Regions from separate parts of the Alteromonas sp. AO-Serp genome, predicted to be linked through region 4. Evidence: predicted binding sites of a transcription regulator. Region 4 holds the regulator's gene; each other region holds the start of a gene.
The links. The regulator sigma-54, encoded in region 4, starts transcription at its own class of promoters, with help from an activator protein. The targets are predictions, from matches to a motif close to GTTGGCACGNNNNTNGNNT.
Positions count from the first base shown of each region.

Region 1: the regulator sigma-54 is predicted to act here: its motif matches at 2,767-2,785, upstream of QVA83_RS13785 (formate/nitrite transporter family protein).
Region 2: the regulator sigma-54 is predicted to act here: its motif matches at 2,195-2,213, upstream of QVA83_RS19410 (DUF2726 domain-containing protein).
Region 3: the regulator sigma-54 is predicted to act here: its motif matches at 1,983-2,001, upstream of QVA83_RS07665 (TorF family putative porin).

Region 1 covers NZ_JAFLMX010000203.1:4,046-9,877, reverse strand. Annotated here, with positions in the region: gene QVA83_RS13795 (DUF58 domain-containing protein) at 1-540, shown strand, start outside; gene QVA83_RS13790 (transglutaminase TgpA family protein) at 537-2,603, shown strand; gene QVA83_RS13785 (formate/nitrite transporter family protein) at 3,045-3,893, shown strand; gene QVA83_RS13780 (bifunctional protein-serine/threonine kinase/phosphatase) at 4,020-5,832, shown strand, end outside.
Region 2 covers NZ_JAFLMX010000301.1:1,473-7,304, reverse strand. Annotated here, with positions in the region: gene QVA83_RS19420 (cobalamin biosynthesis protein CobD/CbiB) at 1-584, opposite strand, end outside; gene QVA83_RS19415 (5'-methylthioadenosine/adenosylhomocysteine nucleosidase) at 586-1,287, opposite strand; gene QVA83_RS19410 (DUF2726 domain-containing protein) at 1,452-2,039, opposite strand; gene QVA83_RS19405 (hypothetical protein) at 2,249-2,698, opposite strand; gene QVA83_RS19400 (M20/M25/M40 family metallo-hydrolase) at 2,858-4,375, opposite strand; gene QVA83_RS19395 (glutamate synthase small subunit GltD family protein) at 4,494-5,832, opposite strand, start outside.
Region 3 covers NZ_JAFLMX010000099.1:4,681-10,512, reverse strand. Annotated here, with positions in the region: gene soxR (redox-sensitive transcriptional activator SoxR) at 1-55, shown strand, start outside; gene rlmF (23S rRNA (adenine(1618)-N(6))-methyltransferase RlmF) at 62-1,051, shown strand; gene QVA83_RS07665 (TorF family putative porin) at 1,170-1,892, opposite strand; gene QVA83_RS07660 (BCCT family transporter) at 2,031-3,248, opposite strand; gene betA (choline dehydrogenase) at 3,418-5,070, opposite strand; gene betB (betaine-aldehyde dehydrogenase) at 5,089-5,832, opposite strand, start outside.
Region 4 covers NZ_JAFLMX010000240.1:3,344-9,175, forward strand. Annotated here, with positions in the region: gene lptC (LPS export ABC transporter periplasmic protein LptC) at 1-190, shown strand, start outside; gene lptA (lipopolysaccharide transport periplasmic protein LptA) at 159-713, shown strand; gene lptB (LPS export ABC transporter ATP-binding protein) at 716-1,441, shown strand; gene QVA83_RS16325 (RNA polymerase factor sigma-54) at 1,515-2,996, shown strand; gene hpf (ribosome hibernation promoting factor) at 3,027-3,314, shown strand; gene ptsN (PTS IIA-like nitrogen regulatory protein PtsN) at 3,328-3,771, shown strand; gene rapZ (RNase adapter RapZ) at 3,856-4,701, shown strand; gene QVA83_RS16345 (HPr family phosphocarrier protein) at 4,701-4,973, shown strand; partial or broken gene mgtE (magnesium transporter) at 5,148-5,832, shown strand, end outside.

The sequences.
Region 1 (5,832 bases), on a different contig from region 4:
GGATTATACAAATGCTGGACCCACCTCGATTTTGACCAACAAGTCACTGTCTACGCAAAACCTCAAGAAGGTCCGGTCACTGTTAATAAGGTAGCGAGTTCTAATGAGTCGGATAGCGTCAGTCAGGTTAACGACCTTACAAGTAACGAAGACTTTTACGCATTAAACGATTACGAAGTTGGACAGCCGCTTAATCGCGTATCATGGAAGCATGTGGCGAAAAACGGAAATTGGGTTTCGAAATCCTTTACCTCCTTGCAAAGCGACAGTTTTGTACTTTCAGTTCCCTCAAACATAGATGTGGAAACTGCCGTGTCGGCGCTTACCTATGCAACATTGTCTTGGACAGGCGCAAACCGGGTATTTGGAATACAGTACAAAGGGCTTAACATTGCCCCTGCTCACGGGGTAAAACAAATGCACGAATGTCTTAGTGCACTTGCGTGTTTGAATTCGCATTCATCACAAGCTTCTTCAACCTCAAATAAAACGGTCTCAATATCTTCCATAAAGAATGAAAGGGCGAGGTCAACGAAATGAGCTCCGCTATCTTAAGCCGTTTAACGCAATTAACCGTTGTTAAAAGCGTGTTTAGCCAACCAACGTCCGTGGCTGTGCTTATGCTCTGCATAGCTTTCTCTCTTATTCTTTTTACTCTTACCGCGCCGCTTATGACATGGGTAATTATGCTAGGTGGGTGTGCTGTGATAGTGAGAGCCGCAGGCCTTAGTGCGTTGAATAGTTTGCCAACATCACGCACGGTTAACTTGCTGGCAATATTGGCAGTGTTCGCATTATCGTGGTTCGGCTTTTCAGTAGGATTGCTTGATAGCATGATTAACCTATTGACCGTCGCGTGCGCGCTCAAAATCATGCTGGTTGAGAAAAAACGAGATTTTCACTTAATTGTATGTACCTGTTTGTTCTTGATCGGCTGCGGATTTATCTCGTCTCTAAGCGTATTTGCGTGGATTGGCTATACAGGAATACTGGCCCTGCTGCTATTCGCGACTGCCATTTATCACGGTGCAGGAGTACCCAAATCAAAAAGCATTAAATTCGTGACCGTACTTATTGTCCAAGCTTTCCCTATCGCGCTGCTACTGTTTTTACTGCTTCCCCAACTCCCTCCGCTTTGGCAGATGCCCACGTCAAAGTCGACTGAAACCGGGCTTTCTGACACGGTGACGACTGGTGATATTGCGTCACTTGCAAGTTCATCTGAATTGGCTTTCAGCGCCACATTTGAAAACGCAGAAGCAGTCCCTGTTGCACCGTCCAGGTATTGGCGCGCTATGACCTTAGAACATTTTGACGGGAAAACCTGGTCTATTAGCAACAAACGCAAACAGGCAGAGCAGCAGTTAGCTTACATGGGCAAGCCAACACCCTTGTCAGCTCTGGCCGAGGAAAATACGCCTCAAGTGATAAGTTATGAATTGATCGTGGAACCCACACAGCAAACGTGGCTGTTTGCGCTAGCGCCTTCGACACCCAACAACCGCGAGAACAGTATTTTCGTAAGAAGTCTTTTTGATTTTACGTTAAGGGCGAATAGCCCAATATCCAGTAAAAAAGCGTTTTATCTGCGCTACTATCCAACTGCTCAAATCACTAGCGGAATAGGAAATTTTGAATCGCAACTAAACCTTCAGGTTTCCATGAATGGCAACCCTCAAGCCAGAGCATGGGGACAGACACTTGCCAAACAATACTCAAGCGCACAGCAAATTGTTAGCGCAATAATGCGTGAATTTAATCAAGGGGGCTTCCGCTACACCCTATCGCCGAACGCCATGCCTACCGACCCCATCGACCGTTTTTTATTTGAAGAACGCTCAGGTTTTTGTGCCCATTACGCAGGCGCCATGGTGTATGTGCTTCGCGCCGCAGGGGTACCGGCAAGAATGGTGACAGGCTACCAGGGCGGAAGCGCACTTAATGACAATGTGCTGCAAATAAGGCAGTACGATGCACATGCGTGGGTGGAAGCATTTATTGATGGTGTATGGATTCGACACGACCCAACGAGTATGGTGGCACCGTCACGCTTAACCTTCGGGCTTGAACGTGCGTTGGAAGAGCTTGGGGAGTCTCGTGAAGCGAGTATTTTGGGCGACCTTAGCAACGCTGCCATTTTTGCAACGTTACAAAGCTGGTTTCAACAGCTCGATTACTCATGGAGTAAATGGGTACTGGGCTTTGACAATACTGCGCAAACCAACATGCTTGAAGAATTACTAGGCTCGCTAACGCCGCAAAAAATGCGAGTTGTATTTCTTTCCGCCATTGGCCTAATTGGGCTTATTTTAGCACTTTATTTTTTACCCAATACGCATCGCAACACACTGTCGCCCTCACACAGAGTTTTACTAAACGCAATAAAATGCGTTGAAGCTAAAACAGGAAAAGAAAGAGGGAATAAAACCTTGTCCGCCTTTATGAGTGAAGTTAACCCTTTGATAAACGAAGATGCTACCAAGGCACTAACACTTCTGTGTGAACTATTTGAGCATGAAAAATACGCACACCGAACACAAGAGACAAAAGTTTATCCAACCATGAAGCGTCAGTTAAAAATGTTAAAACAGGCATTAAAGTAGGAAATGGTTAAACCGGTTGCACCTTAAACACTCACACTCCCCCCCTTTTTAGTGCAGACTAATTAATAGTGCCTTGGCGCAAGCGTCTATCAACACAGCCATGAATTTATACAAAGCATTGTTTTTAATAGCAATAAATAACGCATTTAGGTACATTTTGGTTATTGGCACTTTTTTAGCTTTGTACAAATGGATAACAAAAGTACGAAGGCGCTTATACAAGTATTAGTTGCCAACGGGCTTCAGAGTACAAAGGCGTACATATAACCGACGGTTTATTTGTTAGCTACCACAATGCATGAGTTTCGGACAAAGGCGTCCCCAGTTCTTTCTTACGAGAGCGCTGCGGACGCCTTTTTTTGATCTTCTGGAACGCATTGAAACAGTAAACGCCAACACACAGATGACAACTTATTAATAACGACAACGTGAGGTGAAACCATGGCTTATCTTCTCCCCGCTGAGTTTGCAACCAAGATGGTAGATGCAGGCGAAGCCAAAATTTATATGTCTACACGAGATACTCTAATTCGCGCTTATATGGCAGGTGCAATATTGGCCCTAGCCGCTGTTTTTGCCGTTACCATTGCCGTTCAAACCGGCGTGTTTCTTCTTGGCGCAGTGTTATTCCCAGTGGGCTTTTGTATGCTCTACCTTATGGGGTTTGACCTATTAACCGGCGTGTTTGTACTTACCCCGCTCGCTTGGCTTGCACAGCGACCTGGCGTCACGCCAAAACAAATTCTACGAAATTGGGGATTAGTATTTTTAGGTAACTTTGGCGGCGCATTAACCGTGGCCTTTATGATGTCGTTTATTTTTACCATGGGGTATAACGTGGATGGCGGTGCCATCGCGACTAAGGTAGCCAGCATTGGCGAAGCTCGTACATTGGGCTACGCAGAACACGGCGTTGCAGGCTGGTTCACCATTTTTATTCGCGGCATGTTGTGTAACTGGATGGTGTCGCTAGGCGTAGTGGGTGCAATGATTTCAACCCACGTTAGCGGAAAAGTACTAGCCATGTGGATGCCAATCATGCTGTTCTTCTTTATGGGTTTTGAGCACTCAGTAGTAAACATGTTCCTTTTCCCATTTGGCCTTATTATGGGCGGCGACTTCTCGGTTATGGACTACTTCATTTGGAACGAGATCCCAACTGCACTTGGAAATCTTGTTGGTGGCCTCGCCTTTACTGGACTAACCCTGTACACCACCCACGTTAAGACGCTACCCAAACGTACTATCCCTGTTGATAAAGCCGCTGCATCGCAAACACTGCCTATTTAACTAAAGCGCTTATCTTAAAGCCATCATGCCTTGTCCCTACAAGACACGTCATGATGGCGTTATCCGTTTCCTTGGAAATAACTAATTGGGCTCATAATTAAATATGCAGGTAAGAAGCAATTAAACATGAATGAGCGAGCCGCGTTAAACGCCCCAATTAACCCACCAGCTAACACGCTCAGTGTAAGTGCATTTTCTACAGCCGGCGTTAAAGCGATAAACCAAGATGCATACGCTTTTCATGTTTCTGATAACCCAGATCAAAGCAGCGTTTTTGTTATCGCCGACGGTGTAAGTAGCAGTACGGTTAGCCAAGTTGCTAGCGACTTTGCTACCAGTCAGTTTATTAAACTGTTTAATATGGCGCCGGAACAATGGTCGGTTAAGACGCGCGCTGAAACCATTATTAAAGAGATAAACGCGCTGCTTTACACACGTACGCAAAGAAGTCCCTTTTGCTATACACCAGAAAAAGGTTATGTTTGCACGTTAACAGTGGCAGTGGTAACAGGCAATCACATGGATGTATTTCATGTGGGGGATTGTCAAATTCAGGTTATTTCTAAGAACGCACAGTCGCCTGTCTTACTCACAAAACCTCATCGTCAAGTATCGGAAAGTGAGCCTTCGCAGAGTTATCTTACTAAAGCATTAGGCGTTAAAGCGAATATAGACATCGACCACACAACACTCACCCTCAACTCATCGAGCACGTTTTCGATAAGTAGCGACGGGGTTTATGAGTTTGTTTCGCTACCCACCATTCTTATGAAAATCAGTGAGGCCGATACGCTTTCTGAAAACCAAGCTGCGCTGGTAGTACATGAGGCATTTACTAGAGGAAGCGATGACAACCTCACCTTACTTCTCGTAAAGGTTCTTGTAGCTAGCCATGATGGCCTAGACGATCACAGACACCCACTGTATACAGGCGTTTCAACTTCACCTCATTCATCTGTACTTAACAGGTCGTTGGGCGAACAACTGATAACCAATTCTGAGGTTTCTGATGCTGCGATTCATTACTCAAATCAGCATTCTGATGAACATGTATGCGAAGAGCCTGCTGCCGCAAACTTTAAGACGGGTGATGATGTTGATGGACTGAAGCTAGAACGACAGCTTTATACGTCGGCCCGAAGCCATGTTTTTATTGCCACCAATTCGTCTTGTGAAGCTACGCACAGAAACAGCCCTGTGGTTGTAAAAACACCGGCTACCGACTTTACCCTATCACCAGAAATGGTAAATGGATTCCTAATAGAGAGCTGGTTTTCGAGACGGATTAATTCGGCACACGTTATTAAAAGCCCAACGTTTACTGATTTGGGTTTACCGTACCCTCCTTCTTCTTTTTACAGCGTAAGTGAATATATTCAAGGTCAAACGCTAGCTCAATGGGCTGTTGATAATCCTACGCCGCCATTAGAGCAAGTTAGGAATATAATCGAGCAGGTTGGTAAAGGTTTACAGGCAATGCACCGTCAGGGCATTGTTCATAGGGATATACGCCCCGACAATATTATTATTAGCGAACAAGGGCACTGTACTATTATAGATTTGGGTTCAGCAGCCTTAGCCGATGCCCCAAGCCTCTATAGTGACACACCTATTCCTGGCGCTGCACTTTTTTCCGCACCTGAATACTTTTTAGGAAATGTTGGCACAGAGCGCTCTGATCTGTTCTCCTTAGCCGTACTCACCTACTATCTTTTGTGCGGGCGTTACCCCTATGGCACAAAGCTCGCTCATTGTCGCACGTTGGCCGAGCAGAAAAAGTTAAAATACCAAACCGCATTGGCTCCTAATCGACCAATACCTAATTGGGTTGATAGCGCCCTTAAGCGTGCTTTGCATGTGAACCCTGATAAGCGATTTTCTTCACTATCTGAGTTTCTTTTTTCGCTTCGCTACCCAAATCCATCACAACATACGGCGT
Region 2 (5,832 bases), on a different contig from region 4:
GCAGGGGTTCGGTAATGCCACTGCCAAGTTGTGAGCAAAAGCAATCGATAAATGAGTGCGCCTATGGGGCCTGCCACTACAAAGTAGAAAATGACGCCGCAATAAAGATAAAGAAACTTCAGCCAAAGCGATTCTATCGCGGCTTTGGCAATTCCTATATCGGAAAGTGAAGCGCATTGACGTGCGGTAATGGTTTGCGCCATTTCACGTGCGAGGGATTTTTTATTTCTTCCCACACTCGCCAGCACTTTTTTGTACTGTTGACGCTGGTAACCGTAATCGAGCAGTGCGACAAGAATAATCGCCTCAAAGAATACGGGGTATTGGGCCATGTACACCAAGATGGCAACACATACTACCAATGGCGCAAGAAGAACTAGGGCGGCTAATGAGCCTGAAATATAGTGCTGAGACCTACCGTATTCGCGAGAGGGCACCACTTTGCGCCCCATTTGCTGAACGAGGTAGCGCATGAGCGTTAATGGATGAGTACTTTGGGGCCAGCGCCATAATGCGTCAACGGCGATAGCCAGCCAAAGTACGAATAGCGACTGGTATTGCGGGTCGCTAATTACCTCTGTCATCTTATTTTGCGAGGGCCTTAATCATTGCCATAACTAATTGTGCTGAGTGTTTAGCGGCAGTGTCTAGATACTCTTTAAAGCTCACTGACGACGTTTTTCCTGCAATATCCGACAATGAACGAATGACAAGGAAAGGCGTGTCGAGCATATGGCAAGTTTGACCTATAGCTGCACCTTCCATCTCAACCGCTTTCATGTCTGGGAAGTTTTCACGCAGTTCTGCTACAGCTTCGTCGCTACCGATAAACGCATCGCCCGTACAGATTAAACCTGTTGTCGACTGAAGCGACGTAATGCCTGTGGCAGCACTACGAGCGGCTTCCATTAACCTTGTATCGCAACGGAAATCTTCAGGCATACCTGCGCATTGACCGAGCTTGTAGCCAAAATGGGTTAAATCGGCATCATGGTGAATAACGTGACTGGCGATCACTAAGTCACCGATGTTTAGATTCTTGTCGAAACCTCCGGCAGAACCGGTATTGACAACAGCATCAGGGGCGTACTGTTCGATAAGTACAGTAGTAGCAATTGCTGCAGCCACTTTACCAATACCGCATTTCACTAGCACCACTTCTATGTCGTTAAGTGTACCTTCGTAAAACGTCAGGTGCTTCCACTGGGTTTCTTTTACATTCCAAAGTGACGCTTTAAGTAGCGCAACTTCTTCGTCCATTGCACCTAAAATACCAATTTTTTTCATAACTTTACCGACGGTGTTGAGGGAGTTTAACGCGTGAATACGCTGTTGAATGCGTTAATTGTATAAGGAAAACGGGCAAACTGACAGAAAAATGCCTCTGTAACCGCTATTTGAGAGTAAGAAAATAGCAAAGCAACAAAGGCCAGGGGAAGTGGGCTTATGTCTTAAGCTGCAGCTGGTCTGCTTGAACGCACTGGGCGAGTCGGGCGCTTTGGTGGCTCTGGATTATGCGTTGGCAGCTGTGCCATTTTTTGCTGTAAACGGCGATATGGAATGAGTTTGTTTTCCAAACACTCGCGAATATCGTCAACGGTATAACCAGACTTCACTTTAATTCTTGCGTGAGGAAGGCCAGCAGCATCAAGAGCTCCTGTTACAAACCAGTCTTTTTGTGATTTATAACCATCTTTGCCTTGGCTATGAACTAAGTCGATAGCAAGAACAGGACTCATGTCGTGTTTATCTACTAATACAAAGTCGAGCTGTCTGCTAGAAGCTCTGCTGATGGCTTGGCTTGCCGTCTTTTTATTTGCAGACTGGCGAACCGCCACTAAATCGTTAAGACGCACACGGCACACTATGCGAAACTCTCTTCCCATAGCCTGTTCGATAAGGTTTAAAAAAGAGTGCTCAACGGGGGTGAACAATTGCGGCTTTCGCCTAAATGGAAATGCGACACCGCCGTCTGACAACTTTATGGCACCCAGTGCAACGACAATAAGTAACATCATTAGAATAATTGCCAATTCCATCGTAACCCTCGCAAATATCAATAGTTAAAGCCCACGGAATGCATAATAAAGAAGCCCGCTAAAGTATTTATATCGAAAAAAGCTTGGGCTCCGTTTGCAGTTTGAGCGTCATAAAAATGACACTCACTGTTACCGTGGAGTAGTTATTGATGATTTTGCAAAGCAGATGCCAACATGAGTAGATTTCGTAGTTGTCTTGCTAAAAGGGCTTATTTTGTTGTGGATGTAACAAGAATATCCACTTGAGAGCCAGTATTATCTGGGCTGATTATTACCCTGACCCCTTTATCTTCTGAGGATAACAACGTGCGGCCGCTAACTGGCGTGTGAGTTTTTAAAGCGGGGTGCGCCGTTTGGTAAACATTCAGTAATTCACTCGGGGAGCGAGGAGAGTGGTAAACCATTACTGCTGTCTTGCTTTCGTCAAATGCTTGGCATTGTCTTGCATCATCAGAAATCTTAACTTGCTGAAAATCAGAAGGGCAAGACCTGATGCTTGGCTTACTAGGTGAAGAGTTGACGCTTTGTTTCTTAGTTTGGTTGTTAACTTGCGCATTTAATGAAGCGTCAACAGCAATGGTATCAGCTAAGCTGGCATTGCTCGCTGCTATCGCCAGTGTTAGACAAAATGTAAGTTTCTTAATGTTTAAATGCTGCATAGATAGATTCTTCACCCGATGTGCGATGTCTTTAATTGCTTAAACGATAGTAGAGTCGTAACTCTCGCGCTTCAACTAAACCTTGGTCTATTAACGTATATTAGTGAGGTTTTTCGTATAAGTTTTGGTTTAAAGCATCACTTCATCACTACAACTCTATTACTGGTCATAAGGCGTGGTCAGTAATTGATACAGCGCATTTGTTCCACTGTAAAAGTTCCCTATACGTAAGTTTTCATTAGGGGCGTGTTGATTGTTATCAGCATTGACTAATGGAATAAGAATTACCGGCTTCTCTATACTGTTTACTAGCGGTGCGGTTGGAACAGTACCCCCCATCATTGGAATAACTACAACCTTCTCATCGCTTACAGATTCTAGTGCCTTTTGCGCCCATAGACCAACTGGCTCATCGAGGGACGTTTGTAGTGCTGCAGTGCCGGGGCTAACTTCTATAAGAATGAGTTTTTCATGCTTTAGACGGGTTTCTTTTGATGGCAATTCGTCCACAATGTGATATCCCTTAGCTGTTATATAGTCTTTTAACAGCTTAACTTGTCTGGACGAGTGAGCCTCTTTTGTAGTTCTAATATCGATGGACGCTGTAGCGCTAGCCGGAATGATTGTCCTTACTGCTGTTGTGCTTGCAGCGCTCAATCCATTGATATTTAGAGACGGAAGACTAATGGATTCATAGTAGTTGCTACCTACAGACTCTGACTTTGCTACCCCAAGGCGTGCCAATAGTGCAGTTTCATCAATAGGAATGTCTCGAAGCACCTGTTTTGTTTCTTCTGACAAAGGAGCGTCTCCGTAATAATTAGGAATAGTCACCTTGCCATTTTCATTTTTCATCCCTGCTAAGAGTGTTGAGAGCATAAAAGCGGGGTTTTGAATGTAGTTGCCAAAGTGCCCACTATGGCTATCAGAGTTTGGTCCGAAAACAGTGAGCTTAACCAGTGTCGCACCGCGATGACCGAAAACTACGGTAGAAGCGTTGGATGGATGCATGGGACCGTCTAACATTACTACGGCATCTGCAGAAAGCTGCGCTTTGTTTTTTTCTATCACTTTTGCGAGGGTAGGAGAGCCACCTTCCTCGTTTGAATCAAGGAGCACTTTGATATTAACTGATGGCGTCACCTTATTCGTCGAAAGTGAGTTTATGGCTGCTAGTAACATCATAATTGGGGCTTTGTCGTCAGATGCCGAGCGCGCAAAAATACGCCAATTAGGGTCATAGTCTTTATCGAGTAAAGAGAGTGGTTTTTCAACCCAGCTGTCATTTTCTTCGATTTTTAGAACGGGCTGCCAAGGGCTGTCTTGTTCCCACAACTCAGCGTTAACCGGTTGACCATCCATATGTGCATAAAAAAGCAGGGTAGGGGCATTTTTCCCAGCTAGCATGTAATCAGCATACAGCATCGGCATGCCGTTGTTTTCCAGCAGCTGAGTATTAAAACCATACTCGCTGTATTTCGTTGCCGTCCAACGCGCAACCTTTTCTATATCAGTTGCTGATTGCGTTGCAACGTTGGGTAGCGTGAGATATTCCAAGTAGTCTGCGAACACAGCTTTAGCCGAGTGAGTGGTAAGTGCGTTACTTTCCTCTGCCTGGGCGCAATATGAAACGGAAACTAAAAATAACCCGTAAAGTAGCCCTGTCCGCAATCTCATGATGTCATCTCTTTATTCAATTATTCTATCTAATGTAAATCGTATCTCTTTAGTTTTAAATAAAAAAGCTCGATAGCAGAACTATCGAGCTTTTTATAAAGCGACTTGAGAGCGACGGTTAAACGCCTATGTAATCCATAATACCTTCGGCAGCTTTACGGCCTTCGTCGATAGCAGTAACAACCAAGTCACTACCACGTACCATATCGCCACCGGCAAAGACTTGCGGGTGAGAGGTCTGGTAAGCAAATTTGCCAGCAGATGGCGCGCGTACGCGACCTTTTTCATCAAGCATAATGCCGAAGTCAGCAAACCATGGCGCAGGGCTGGGCTGGAAGCCGAAGGCGATAATTACCGCGTCTGCTTCTAGTACGTGCTCTGAACCTTCCACTTCAACAGGGCGGCGGCGACCATTGGCATCCGGTGGCCCCATTTCGGTTTTAACCAGCTTAACACCACATGCATTACCGTTTTCATCTACTGCAATGTCTAGAGGCTGAAGATTGAATTTAAACTCAACCCCTTCTTCTTTCGCATTAACAACTTCGCGGCGAGAGCCTGGCATGCTTTCTTCGTCACGGCGGTATGCACAGGTAACTTGGGCAGCGCCTTGGCGGATTGACGTGCGAACACAGTCCATCGTGGTATCACCACCACCTAGTACTACTACGCGCTTGCCTTTCATATCAATGTAATCAGCAGGATCTTTTTCAAGGCCCATTACGCGATTGGTGTTGGCGATAAGGAAAGGTAAGGCTTCGTGAACGCCTTCAACTTCTTCGTTATCGAAACCACCTTGCATCGACTTGTACGTACCCATGCCTAAGAAAACAGCATCGTATTTATCAAGCAAATCCTGGAACTGTATGTCTTTACCAATTTCAGTGTTAAGTACGAACTCAACACCCATCTCGGTAAAGATTTGGCGGCGTAGCTTGATCACGTCTTTCTCTAATTTAAAAGACGGGATACCAAATGTAAGTAGGCCACCAATTTCTTCGTATTTGTCGTAAACAACAGGTTTAACGCCGTTACGAACCAGGATATCAGCACATGCAAGACCAGCTGGGCCTGCACCTACAATCGCCACTTTCTTGTCGGTCCATACCACGTCAGACATATCTGGGCGCCAGCCCATTTTGAATGCTGTATCGGTAATGTACTTCTCAATACTACCGATAGTCACAGCGCCAAAATCGTCATTCAGTGTACATGCACCTTCGCACAGTCTGTCCTGTGGACATACGCGGCCGCATACTTCCGGCAAACTGTTGGTTTTATGAGAGAGTTCCGCAGCTTCCAAAATACGGCCTTCGTTCGCCAAGCTTAACCATTGTGGAATATAGTTGTGTACAGGACACTTCCATTCACAGTATGGGTTACCGCAGTCCAAGCAGCGATCTGCTTGGCCTTCGGTTTGAGATTGGCTCAGCGGTTGATAAATTTCCGCGAACTCT
Region 3 (5,832 bases), on a different contig from region 4:
CCAGTTGCTCGATGAAAACGTGCAATCCCAGTTCTTAGTTTCACACAAAAAGTAGCGCTTCATGCACCCAAAAAATCTTCACAAGAACGGCTATCCTATGGATACGCTGTGTCAGACATACCCAGCGCTCAAGTCTTTTCTCGTTCGTGCTAAAAGCGGCAATACCAGTATAGATTTCACCAGCCCAAAAGCGGTGAGGGTGCTTAATGCGGCCTTACTTCATCACTACTACCGCCTTGAATATTGGGATATTCCTGATGGCTACTTATGCCCCCCAGTACCTGGAAGAGCAGATTATATCCACGGTATTGCTGATTTATTAAAATCAACGAGCAGCAGTGCGCAGGGTGAGCAGAGTCAACAGGGGAAAGATCAAAACGTTCGTGGGCTTGATATAGGCGTGGGCGCAAATGCTATCTATCCTATCATCGGCGTTACATCCTATGACTGGTCGTTCGTAGGGAGTGACGTTGACGACGTCGCAGTAAAAAGTGCTAAAGCTATTGCTAGTAAAAATAGTGTGTTAGCCCATAAATTCCAAGTGCGTAAACAAGCGAATAGAGCAAGTATTTTCAACGGCGTGATTGAAGCAAATGAACGATTTACGTTTACTATGTGCAATCCTCCGTTTCATAAGTCTGCGCAAGAGGCACTGTCAGGCACGCGAAGGAAGACATCTAATTTAACCCGTAATAAACAGAAAAGAAGTGGTGCGAAGTTCACCGATAATCGTGAGCAAGGTTTTGGGCATCGTACATCCAAGCTACAAGGTAAAAATGCCGCTTACCAAGGTAAGGACGCAAACTTAAACTTTGCGGGCCAAGCGAATGAACTATGGTGCGAAGGGGGCGAACTTGCCTTCATCCAGCGCATGGTTCAAGAAAGTGTTGCGGTGAAAGACAACGTGAAATGGTTCACTTGCTTGGTGTCAAAGAGCGCCCACTTGAAACCAATTAAAACCAGTATTGATTATTACGGTGCTGCGCAGTGTAAAGTGATTGATATGGGACAGGGAAGTAAATTGAGTCGTTTTGTTGCGTGGACTTTTTAACCGTCGTATCGCTAAGTTAAATTGACCGAGTACAGTTGAAGCAGCATAGTGCGAGCACGCATAGCATTTGCTAAGAAAAGTGGTTCTTGTTCTGAAGAACCACTTTCCAATTCAACGTTTAGAAGCTGAAGGTTTTTGATACACCAAACACAATGCGCTCATCGGCGGTATCAAAATCAAGATTTGTGTTTTCAGCAGCAATTTCGAAATCGAACCCTTCATAACTCGTTTGGTAAGCCAAACGGTAGTGGTAGAAAGAGGTGTCATCACCATTCCATAGCCACTTGTCACTGTCTAGTGAGTTAGATACGTCAAAGCTTGCACGTAAATGATGGTTGGGTGCGAGTTCAAAGGTATGAGCTACCATTGCGATAGCGTGTTTTGCGCCGGTTCCAAAGTAATCCCACGTGTACCAGAAGTTTAGTTCTGAGCTACCGTAGTCACTGGCATAACCAAACTTGGTATACACCTCTGGGTAATTGCCATCACTTGAATCATCGCCACCGTGATAAGAATAATAAGCGATGCCGTAGTCCAAACTCACCGTTTCGGTTAGCATTTGGTAACGACCTACGTAAAAATCCCATTCAAGGTTTGTATCTCCACCAAAATCTACATTTGATGCCCACGTGCCTGCATAAGTGCCGTTATCAAATGCTTTATCAACACCGCCTTGTAGTGCAGGGTCGTTTTGCGTTTGGCTAACGCCGTTGAAGGTATAATCTGAAACCGCAGAGATATTGGCGCTCCAATCAGCGAATGAAGCTGAAGAATATAACGCTGCGACAATAGCCACTGTGAAAATATGCGTGGATGTAAAAAAAGAATTCAAATTTTTCATTGTTAAACACCTGTTTTTATCGTTGTTTTATTTGGCCCGCTTTCTAGTTAATGCGCTTTTACGCCGGTTTCGGGCAACACTTACCCCCATTGGCTAAAAGTGAGCCAATGTTAATGAGGTAAGAAGTGATTGATTTAATTAGTTGAGATTTTCTATCTTGGTAAAGTCGATTTTGTTTTCTTTCGGCGATGTTTTGATGGCCGTAACCGATTTAAACTTCTGACTTAGAATGAAAGCAAAGCAGCTAAAGAAGATAGCGATAACTAACGCACCCACCCACTGAATTTGCAAGAAGTCTAGTTTGAACAGCAGCGTGAGTAGCGAAAGCGCCACGATATTGAGAGCAATGTAATTGCCTTTACCGATGCGTTCAACGGTCATGTTTAGATTATCTGTATAAAGTCTAATCAGTGAATCAAGTGAGTTGATCACAAAGACGACACCCACACACACCATGGCTAAATTGGTTATCCCCTCAGTAGGAATACCTGCACTGTGATAGTGGTACAGTACCGAAAACCAAGCCGCAATCGGGATAGATGGAATGACCATCATAGCCAACATGACTTGATAAGTTTTAAGACCGCCCACGAAGCGAGACGTAAACTGACCAATCATGATGCTCCAGCTGAACCACCAGAATAGATAGAACTCGTGATACTCATTAATGGGTAATACGAAGTTATCGATGTTCGCAAAGTACCCGCCAATAAGACCTAGGTTGGTAAAATAAGCCGTTATCTCACTTTCGCCAAATACAAATGCTGCCGCCCACATGCCAACAATGAGGGCGATGAATACCCATGTGGTTGTTAGGCTTAATATACGCACGTATTTAATGCTAGTGCTCGAATATACGGCAAAAGCAATGGCTGCAAACACGATCAAGTAGAACGCAGGCACGACAGATTCTCCGTCGCCTATCGACGGTAAATACCACGGAAGGTTAGACAGTAATAGAAACGCCGTGAAAGCACAGGTTCCGATGATTACAACGTTGTTTACGAACTTAACAACGGGAAGCTCGAAGAACTTTACTTTCGGTTCGATTACGCAGAAATAAAAACAAGTAAGAAAGTAGAATCCCCAAATTAAGAATCCCCAAAACCCAAACTCAATGGCGAGCGGATTGGTGAAGGCATATTCAGGACTTGCGCTTATGTCAGCATAACCAGCAAATTCAGTGAGCGGGAACATAATAAGGCCCACGTCCAAACCTGAGGTAAAGAGAATGGCAATAAAGGTAAAGGTTCTAACTGGCGTTACGCCGACCACTTTCATGCTGCCCCATTTAAACAAAATATAGGCTACAGAAAGTAGAGTGAAAATAATGCCTGCACTAAGCCATACTGTCATTATCACCCTCCCAATATTGATAAAAATGAAACATGTTTTTTCCTTTTTTCGTTATTAAACAGTCCACCCAACTACACATTAAAGCCTTATAGTAAAGGCGGCATGTAGGCACTGTGGAAGGTGCGCTTGTATTAACAACAAGCACACTGGTGCGAGATAGTCTAAAAATTTAGCGTTGCTCTGTTTGCCAATGCGGGTGAATATCCACGGGCACGTTTTGTGGTGGCAAAGCGGGTTTACCCAGAATGATGTCTGCCGCCTTTTCCGCCACCATGATGGTTGGCGCATTTAGGTTTCCGTTTGGAATTGTGGGGAAGATAGAAGAATCCACCACTCGCAATCCTTCAATGCCATGAACATTGGTTTGAGAATCTACCACTGCCATCTCATCTTCACCCATTTTGCAAGAGCATGATGGATGGTAAGCGCTCTCAACAGCTTCACGCACAAAAGCGTCTATTTCTTCATCCGTCTGAATGTGCTCGCCAGGCTGAATTTCGCCGTCTCTGAAGTCGTCGAATGCTGACTGTGCGATGATTTCTCGTGTAAGTCTTACGCATGCTCTAAACCCTTCGATATCATCTGGATGCTGCAAATAGTTAAACAAAATTTTAGGTGGAACCGTTGGGTTAGCCGACTGAAGGGTTACGCTACCTCTACTTTTAGGTTTGTTGTGACCTACGTGCACTTGAAAGCCATCGCCATCAAACGCGGACTTTCCGTCGTATCGAATAGCGGCAGGCAAGAAGTGGTACTGAATGTCAGGCCACTCTACGTCTGCTTTTGAGCGAATGAAGGCGCAAGACTCAAAGTGATTCGTAGCGCCTAACCCAGAACGGTTTAACAACCAGCGAGCGCCGATCAACCCTTTTGAAATTAAGCCCAGTTTGCGGTTTAACGTTATTGGCTGTTTGCACTTGTACTGGAAATAAAACTCCAAATGATCTTGCAGGTTTTGACCCACACCCGGCAGGTGGTGCTTAACATCGACACCTGCTTTTTCAAGAATATCTCTGTCGCCAATTCCAGAAAGTTGCAGGATATGTGGTGAGCCAATAGAGCCGGCACTTAAAATCACTTCGTTAGATGTGGCAGCAGTCTCGGTTTTACCGTTAACTACATATTCAACGCCTTTTGCGACTTTATCTTCCAGCACAACTTTAGTAACCAGCGCGCCAGTCACTATAGTTAAATTCTTACGCGATTTTACCGGGTCAAGATATTCACGGCTTGCTGAACTGCGTACACCATCTTTAACGGTCATATGCATAGGGCCGAAGCCTTCTTGCTGCTTGCCATTGTAATCGCTAGTGATGTCGTAGCCCGCCTGTTCGCCGGCTTTAATGAAGGCCGTATAAAGCGGGTTCTTCATTTCGTTACCGTTGTTAACGCCGAGTTCACCATTGCCACCTCGGTAAGCGTCGTTACCTTTGTACCAGGTTTCAGCTTTTTGGAAATAGGGTAGGCACGCCTGATAATTCCAGCCCTCTGCGCCGTGAGCTTCCCATTCATCAAAGTCTTTAGCGTGGCCGCGTACGTATACCATTCCGTTAATGGATGACGAGCCGCCCAACACTTTACCGCGTGGGCAGTGCATTTCACGGTTGTTTAAATAGGGCTCTTTTTCAGTGTTGAATTGCCACGCATACTTGTCGGTATTCATAGGAATAGACAGCGCCGTTGGCATCTTGATGAAAATGCTTTTATCTGAGCCACCGGTTTCCAGTAGCAACACCTCGTGCTTTGGGTTTTCTGATAAGCGGTTCGCTAGCACGCAGCCGGCAGAACCAGCTCCAACAATAATGTAATCAAATGTCTGCATATGTACTCCTACTGCGGCTTAAAACGGGCTCTCAATTTGGCTCATACCTACATAAACCGATTTGGTCTGTGTGTAGCTATTAAGCGTTTCAACGCCGTTTTCACGTCCAATGCCAGACTGTTTGTAGCCGCCTACAGGCATTTCAGCCGGAGAGTTACCATATGCATTTATCCAGCAAATACCGGCTTGAAGCTGGTGGATAACGCGGTGCGCGCGCTGGATATCCTTACTAAATACACCGGCGGCTAAGCCTAGCTCAGTGTCGTTCGCGCGTGCGATCACTTCGTCTTCATCATCGAAAACTAACACGCTCATTACTGGTCCGAAGATCTCTTCTTTAACAATAGTCATATCGTCAGTGCAGTCAGTGAAAATTGTTGGCTCAACAAAATAGCCATTTGGCGCAGATGCCGGAGAGGCAGCGTTCCCGCCGGTTAAAAGCGTTGCGCCTTCTTCTTTTCCTTTGGCAATATAGCTAAGTACTAGCTCTTGGTGCTTTTTAGAAATAAGTGCGCCTAGGTTTACGTTAGGGTCAAGCGGATCGCCCATAACAATATTGTTTTCGGTACGGGCTTTAAGCTCATCAATAAAGGCTTGATAAACAGAACGTTGAACGTAAACACGGGTGCAGTTAGTGCAGATTTCACCTTGGGTATAAAAATTACCAAGCATAGCGGCGCTAATAGCTTGGCTAATGTCGGCATCTTCGAATACCACAAGCGGTGACTTACCGCCAAGCTCCATTGTCACGTCTTTTAAGTT
Region 4 (5,832 bases):
CTTTGTCAGAAGTATATCGACCGAGTACATTCAAATTAATTTAGAAACCAAGCAAATGACATCTGACCAACCCGTTGAAATACTGGGCACCCAATATGTCATTTTAAGTAATGGGTTTAACGCGAATTTACGCACACAAGAATACGAGCTTTTAGATCATGTACAAACCACTTATTCCCCTAGCAACTAGTTTATTGCTTGCCATCGCTAGCGGTGCGGTACACGCCAGTGAAGATGATTTTTCGCAGCCCATAAAAATAGGCTCGAACACCCAGTTTATCGACGGTAAAAATAAAACCGCGTTGTACAAAGACGACGTACTCATAACTCAAGGCTCTTTGGTTATTGAAGCTGACGAAGTGGAAGTAATTGCCACTGACGGTGGTGGTCGTGAAATATTTATTGCTAGAGGAAAGCCTGCAAGCTATTCCCAGCAATTGGAAGACGGCACGCCAGTTTCGGCAAAAGCTAATGAAATACGCTATGAAGTGGTGAACCGAACGATTTCTCTTGCCGGAAACGCAGAGTTGAAACAAGACACCAGTAAAGTACAGGGTGACAACATCACGTTCGATATGATTACCGAGCAATTGCTAGCGACTGGCGGCGCAGGTAAGGATGGTGAGGGTCGAGTGACCACAGTATTCACGCCTGAGACCATTCGCAAAACTTCGTCTAAGAAAGACAAAAAAGACAACGAGGGCAATGAATAGCAATGGCAACTTTGAGCGCTAAAAATCTTGCTAAGGCTTACAAGTCACGACAGGTTGTACGAGATGTAAGCCTGTCTGTCTCAACGGGTCAAATTGTTGGTCTTCTTGGCCCAAATGGCGCTGGTAAGACCACCACATTCTACATGATTGTTGGTTTAGTGAATCTGGATAAAGGCAAGATTGAAATCGACGACAATGAGCTAACTCATCAGCCCATGCACGAGCGTGCACGCCGCGGAATTGGCTACCTACCGCAGGAAGCCTCTATTTTCAGAAAGCTCACAGTGCATGAAAATATCATGGCCATTTTGCAAACCCGTAAAGATTTAAATTCACAACAGCAAGAAGAAGAAGCAGATGCGCTACTTGATGAATTTAATATTAACCATATACGTAATAGTACGGGGATGAGTTTGTCAGGGGGCGAACGCCGACGCGTTGAGATTGCCCGCGCTCTGGCAGCAAAACCGCAATTTATTTTGTTAGACGAACCATTTGCTGGTGTTGATCCAATATCAGTTAATGATATAAAGAAGATAATACAACATCTTCGCGATAGGGGGATTGGAATCCTTATCACAGACCATAACGTACGAGAGACATTGGATGTTTGTGAAAAGGCGTACATTGTGAGTCATGGCGAGCTTATTGCGCAAGGAACGGCGGAACAGGTTTTAAGTAATCAAAAAGTAAGGGATGTATACCTAGGCGAACAATTCAGGCTATAGTTAATGTAACCGAATTGTCATTTTTCAGTTTCGCTCTGGTATATTCAATTTAGAGCATTTAAATAAGACGTAGATGAAACCATCTTTACAGCTAAAATTTAGCCAACAACTTACCATGACACCACAGCTTCAGCAGGCCATTAAACTGCTGCAGCTTTCTACACTTGATCTTCAACAAGAGATCCAAGAAGCGCTCGATTCTAATCCGCTATTAGAAGTTGAAGAAGGTAACGACGAGCCGCAACTAGAAAAGAACAATATCGACAACGATGACAGCGGCTCTGAGGCCACTGCTTCTGCATCTAGTGACACATTAGAAGCCGGCGATGCACTTGAGAAAAACGATCTTCCCGATGAGCTGCCAATCGACAGTACGTGGGATGAATACTACTCTGCTTCATCTTCGCCTGCTCCGGGTCCATCCAATGACGACGAGCAAATCTTCCAAGGTGAGACTACTGAAGATATTCAAGAGCACCTTCTTTGGCAAATGCGCCTTACCCATTTCTCGGATACCGATCGCGCAATCGCTACAGCAATCATCGACTCTATTGACGAGTCAGGTTATTTAACCGTTACCCTTGACGATATTTTAGAAGCGGTTAACGATGATGATATGGAAGAGCCGATTGAAATGGACGAAATAGAATGTGTGCTTAAGCGCATTCAGATGTTCGACCCTATTGGTTCTGGCTCTCGCTCTCCACAAGAATGTTTGATGGTGCAATTGCGCCAGTTTTCAGAAGACACACCGTGGCTTGCTGAAGCAAAGCAACTGATTGAAGAGTACTCTGACTTACTGAGCAGCAAAGACTATCGTACGCTTATGCGTAAAAGCCGATTGAAAGAAGATCAGCTACGCGAGGCAATGCGTTTACTGCAAACCTTGAATCCTCGCCCAGGTAGTGCTTTAGTTACTAAAGAGCCTGAGTACGTTATTCCTGATGTCTCAGTAACCAAGAAAAATGGCCGTTGGGTGGTTGAGCTGAACCCCGACAGTCTGCCTAAGTTAAGCGTAAATCAACAATACGCTGCAATGAGTCGCCGTGCCAAGAATAGTAGCGATTCACAATTCATCCGCTCACACATGCAAGAGGCTAAGTGGTTCATAAAGAGCCTTGAATCTCGTAACGAAACCTTAATGAAGGTTGCAAACTGCATTGTGCAGCAGCAAATGGGCTTTTTTGAGCACGGCCCGGAAATGATGAAACCAATGGTGCTAAATGATGTCGCAGAAATGGTAGATATGCACGAATCCACTATTTCGCGAGTGACAACGCAAAAGTACATGCATACGCCACGTGGAATCTTCGAATTGAAGTATTTCTTCTCAAGCCACGTTGCAACAGAGTCTGGTGGTGAATGTTCATCTACAGCGATTCGTGCATTGATCAAGAAATTAGTGGCCGCTGAAAAGCCTAGCAAGCCGCTAAGTGATAGCAAGATTGCTTCATTGTTGGCCGAACAAGGCATTAAAGTTGCCCGGCGAACAATAGCAAAGTACCGGGAATCGTTGTCGATCCCGCCGTCGAACCAACGCAAAAGCCTTATTTAATCGGGCTTAATAATATAAGGAAGACGAAATATGCAAATCAACCTTACTGGTCATCATGTCGAAATCACCGACTCTTTGCGTAATTATGTCGATACGAAGTTCAGCAAACTTGAACGTCACTTTGATCACATTTCTAATGTGCATGTCATCCTGAACGTTGAAAAATTAAATCAAAAAGCCGAAGCGACCGTTCATTTAAGTGGCGCTGAAGTATTCGCATCCTCAGAAAATACCGACATGTATGCGGCGATTGACAGCATGGTTGATAAACTCGACCGGCAGGTAATCAAGCATAAGGAAAAACTGAAAAAACATTAGTAGTTAATTAAGCATGGATATACAAGCCATCGTAAGTCTGGACCGCACCGAGTGTGCGGTTCAGTGTAATAGTAAAAAGCGAATTCTTGAGATCATCGCTGATATCGCTGCCAAGCAAAACGAGAACATTGATCAGGCAACGATACTCAACAGTTTGATGGCTCGAGAGCGTATGGGTAGTACAGGCATTGGCAATGGTATCGCCCTGCCCCACGGACGCCTGCCGGGCCTTGAGAAAGTGATTGCCATTGTTGTAACCAGCACGCCAGCAATCGACTTTGACGCCCTTGACGAGAAACCCGTAGACATCTTTTTTGCGCTACTCGTTCCCGAGGAACAGACCGAAGGACACCTTCAAACGCTGGCCACCGTGGCTGGTAAACTAAGCGACAAAGAAACGATTAAAGCAATACGTCGCGCAACGACAAGCGACGATATTCTATCTGCATTAAGTTAAACATTAAGCGCCTATTAACCGTTTAGTAGGCGCCTAATTCAACAACGCGTATGTGATAAAACCAGAGTATTAGGGAGAAAGTAGGTGAAGCTGATAATAATCAGTGGTCGTTCGGGGTCTGGTAAGTCTGTCGCACTTCGCGCATTGGAAGATTTAGGTTATTACTGTGTTGATAATATCCCTGTAAACTTACTTCCCACCTTAACCCATACAGTTGTTGACGAGTACGATCAGGTTGCGGTAAGTATCGATGTGAGAAACTTACCTAAAAATCCTGACGATTTGGTAGAAATTCTAGACTACCTGCCTTCTTCGTGGTCGATGACCATTGTTTACATTGACGCGAGCGATGATGTACTGGTTAAGCGTTTTAGCGAAACACGTCGTCTTCACCCTCTCGCCAAGCTTAATAAATCGCTTTCAGAAGCCATTAAAGCCGAGTCAGCCCTACTTGCTCCTATTGCTGAACGCGCAGATTTATATTTAGACACAGATAAGCTTACCATTCACCAACTGGCAGAGTTAATTCGAGAGCGTATCTTGGGTAAGAAAAGCTCACGCCTTGTGCTTGTGTTTGAGTCGTTTGGCTTTAAGCACGGTATTCCTAAAGATGCGGATTACGTTTTTGATGCCCGCTTTTTACCTAACCCCCATTGGGAGCCCGACCTTAAACATCTGACCGGATTAGACGCACCAGTAGAAGTATTTTTGGGGTCGCAGCCTGTAGTGACCAAGTTCATTTGGCAAATTCAGAATTTAATAACGACATGGCTGCCTCATTTAGAGCGCAATAACAGAAGTTACGTAACCGTAGCGATTGGCTGTACTGGTGGCCAACACCGTTCGGTTTATATCGCACAGACCCTGTCGAAAACCTTCAGTGAAATACACCCTGATGTTCAAATTCGTCATAGAGAGCTGAATCAGTAATGACTATTCAAAAAACGCTAACTATCGTCAATAAGTTAGGGTTGCATGCAAGAGCGGCGACCCAACTGGTTAAACTGGCTAATCAATTCGACGCTAAAATCATCTTAAAAAAAGGCGATAAAGAAGCAGACGCAAGCAGTGTATTGGGATTAATGATGCTTGAAAGCCATCAAGGTGAACAGGTAGACGTGATTGTGGACGGCAGTGATGCTGTTGATGCACTTGCAGCTATTGAAGAGCTTATTGAGGGCAGATTTAACGAAGACGAATAGTCTTACTTGCCCAATCCATTGACCAATTAATCAACACTTAGCGCAGTTATCTTAAAATCCTGCGCAAAACCTACGCAATTATCATGACAGACTCATCATAATTGCGATATTCTACGCCCACTTAGGCTCTATGGCCTGCATTGTTCATCTTTTAGCTTGTAGGAATAACGCCTTATGGCAGAAGCGCTTGTTTCTAAATACGTACAAACTCAGTTACGCGCACTCAACGCTGCGTTGACCAACGGTCAATTCGTATCTGTACGTAAGCTTCTGCTTGAATTACCGCCTTCAGACGTCGCCCACATTCTTGAATCTAGCCCTAGCAGAACCCGTGACGAATTATGGGAGCTCATTGATGGTGACTTTCACGGCGACATTTTAGAAGAACTGTCTGACGATGTTCGAAACGGTATCATTACAAAAATGCTTCCCGCTAATGTGGTTGACGCACTTGAAGAGATGGATACCGATGACTTAGCAGAGACGCTAAGCAGCCTTCCCGAGCCAGTATTGGCCGATATTCTAGATTCGATGGATGCACAAGATCGCGTGCGCGCAGAGCAAGCGCTGTCTTACGGTGAGGAAACCGCTGGTTTCATCATGAACACCGACACCATCACATTACGTCCAGATGTGACCATTGACGTGGTTCTGCGCTATATCCGCTTAAAAGGTGAGCTACCTGAGAATACGGATACGTTTTACGTGGTAAACCGAACTGACAACCTTGTTGGTATTGTTCCGGTTACCCGTTTACTCACCGCAGATACCGACGATAAAGTGTCTGACGTTATGGACGAGGAATCTGAAGCGATTCCTGTGAATATGCCAGACGACGAAGTGGCGAGCCTGTTCGAGC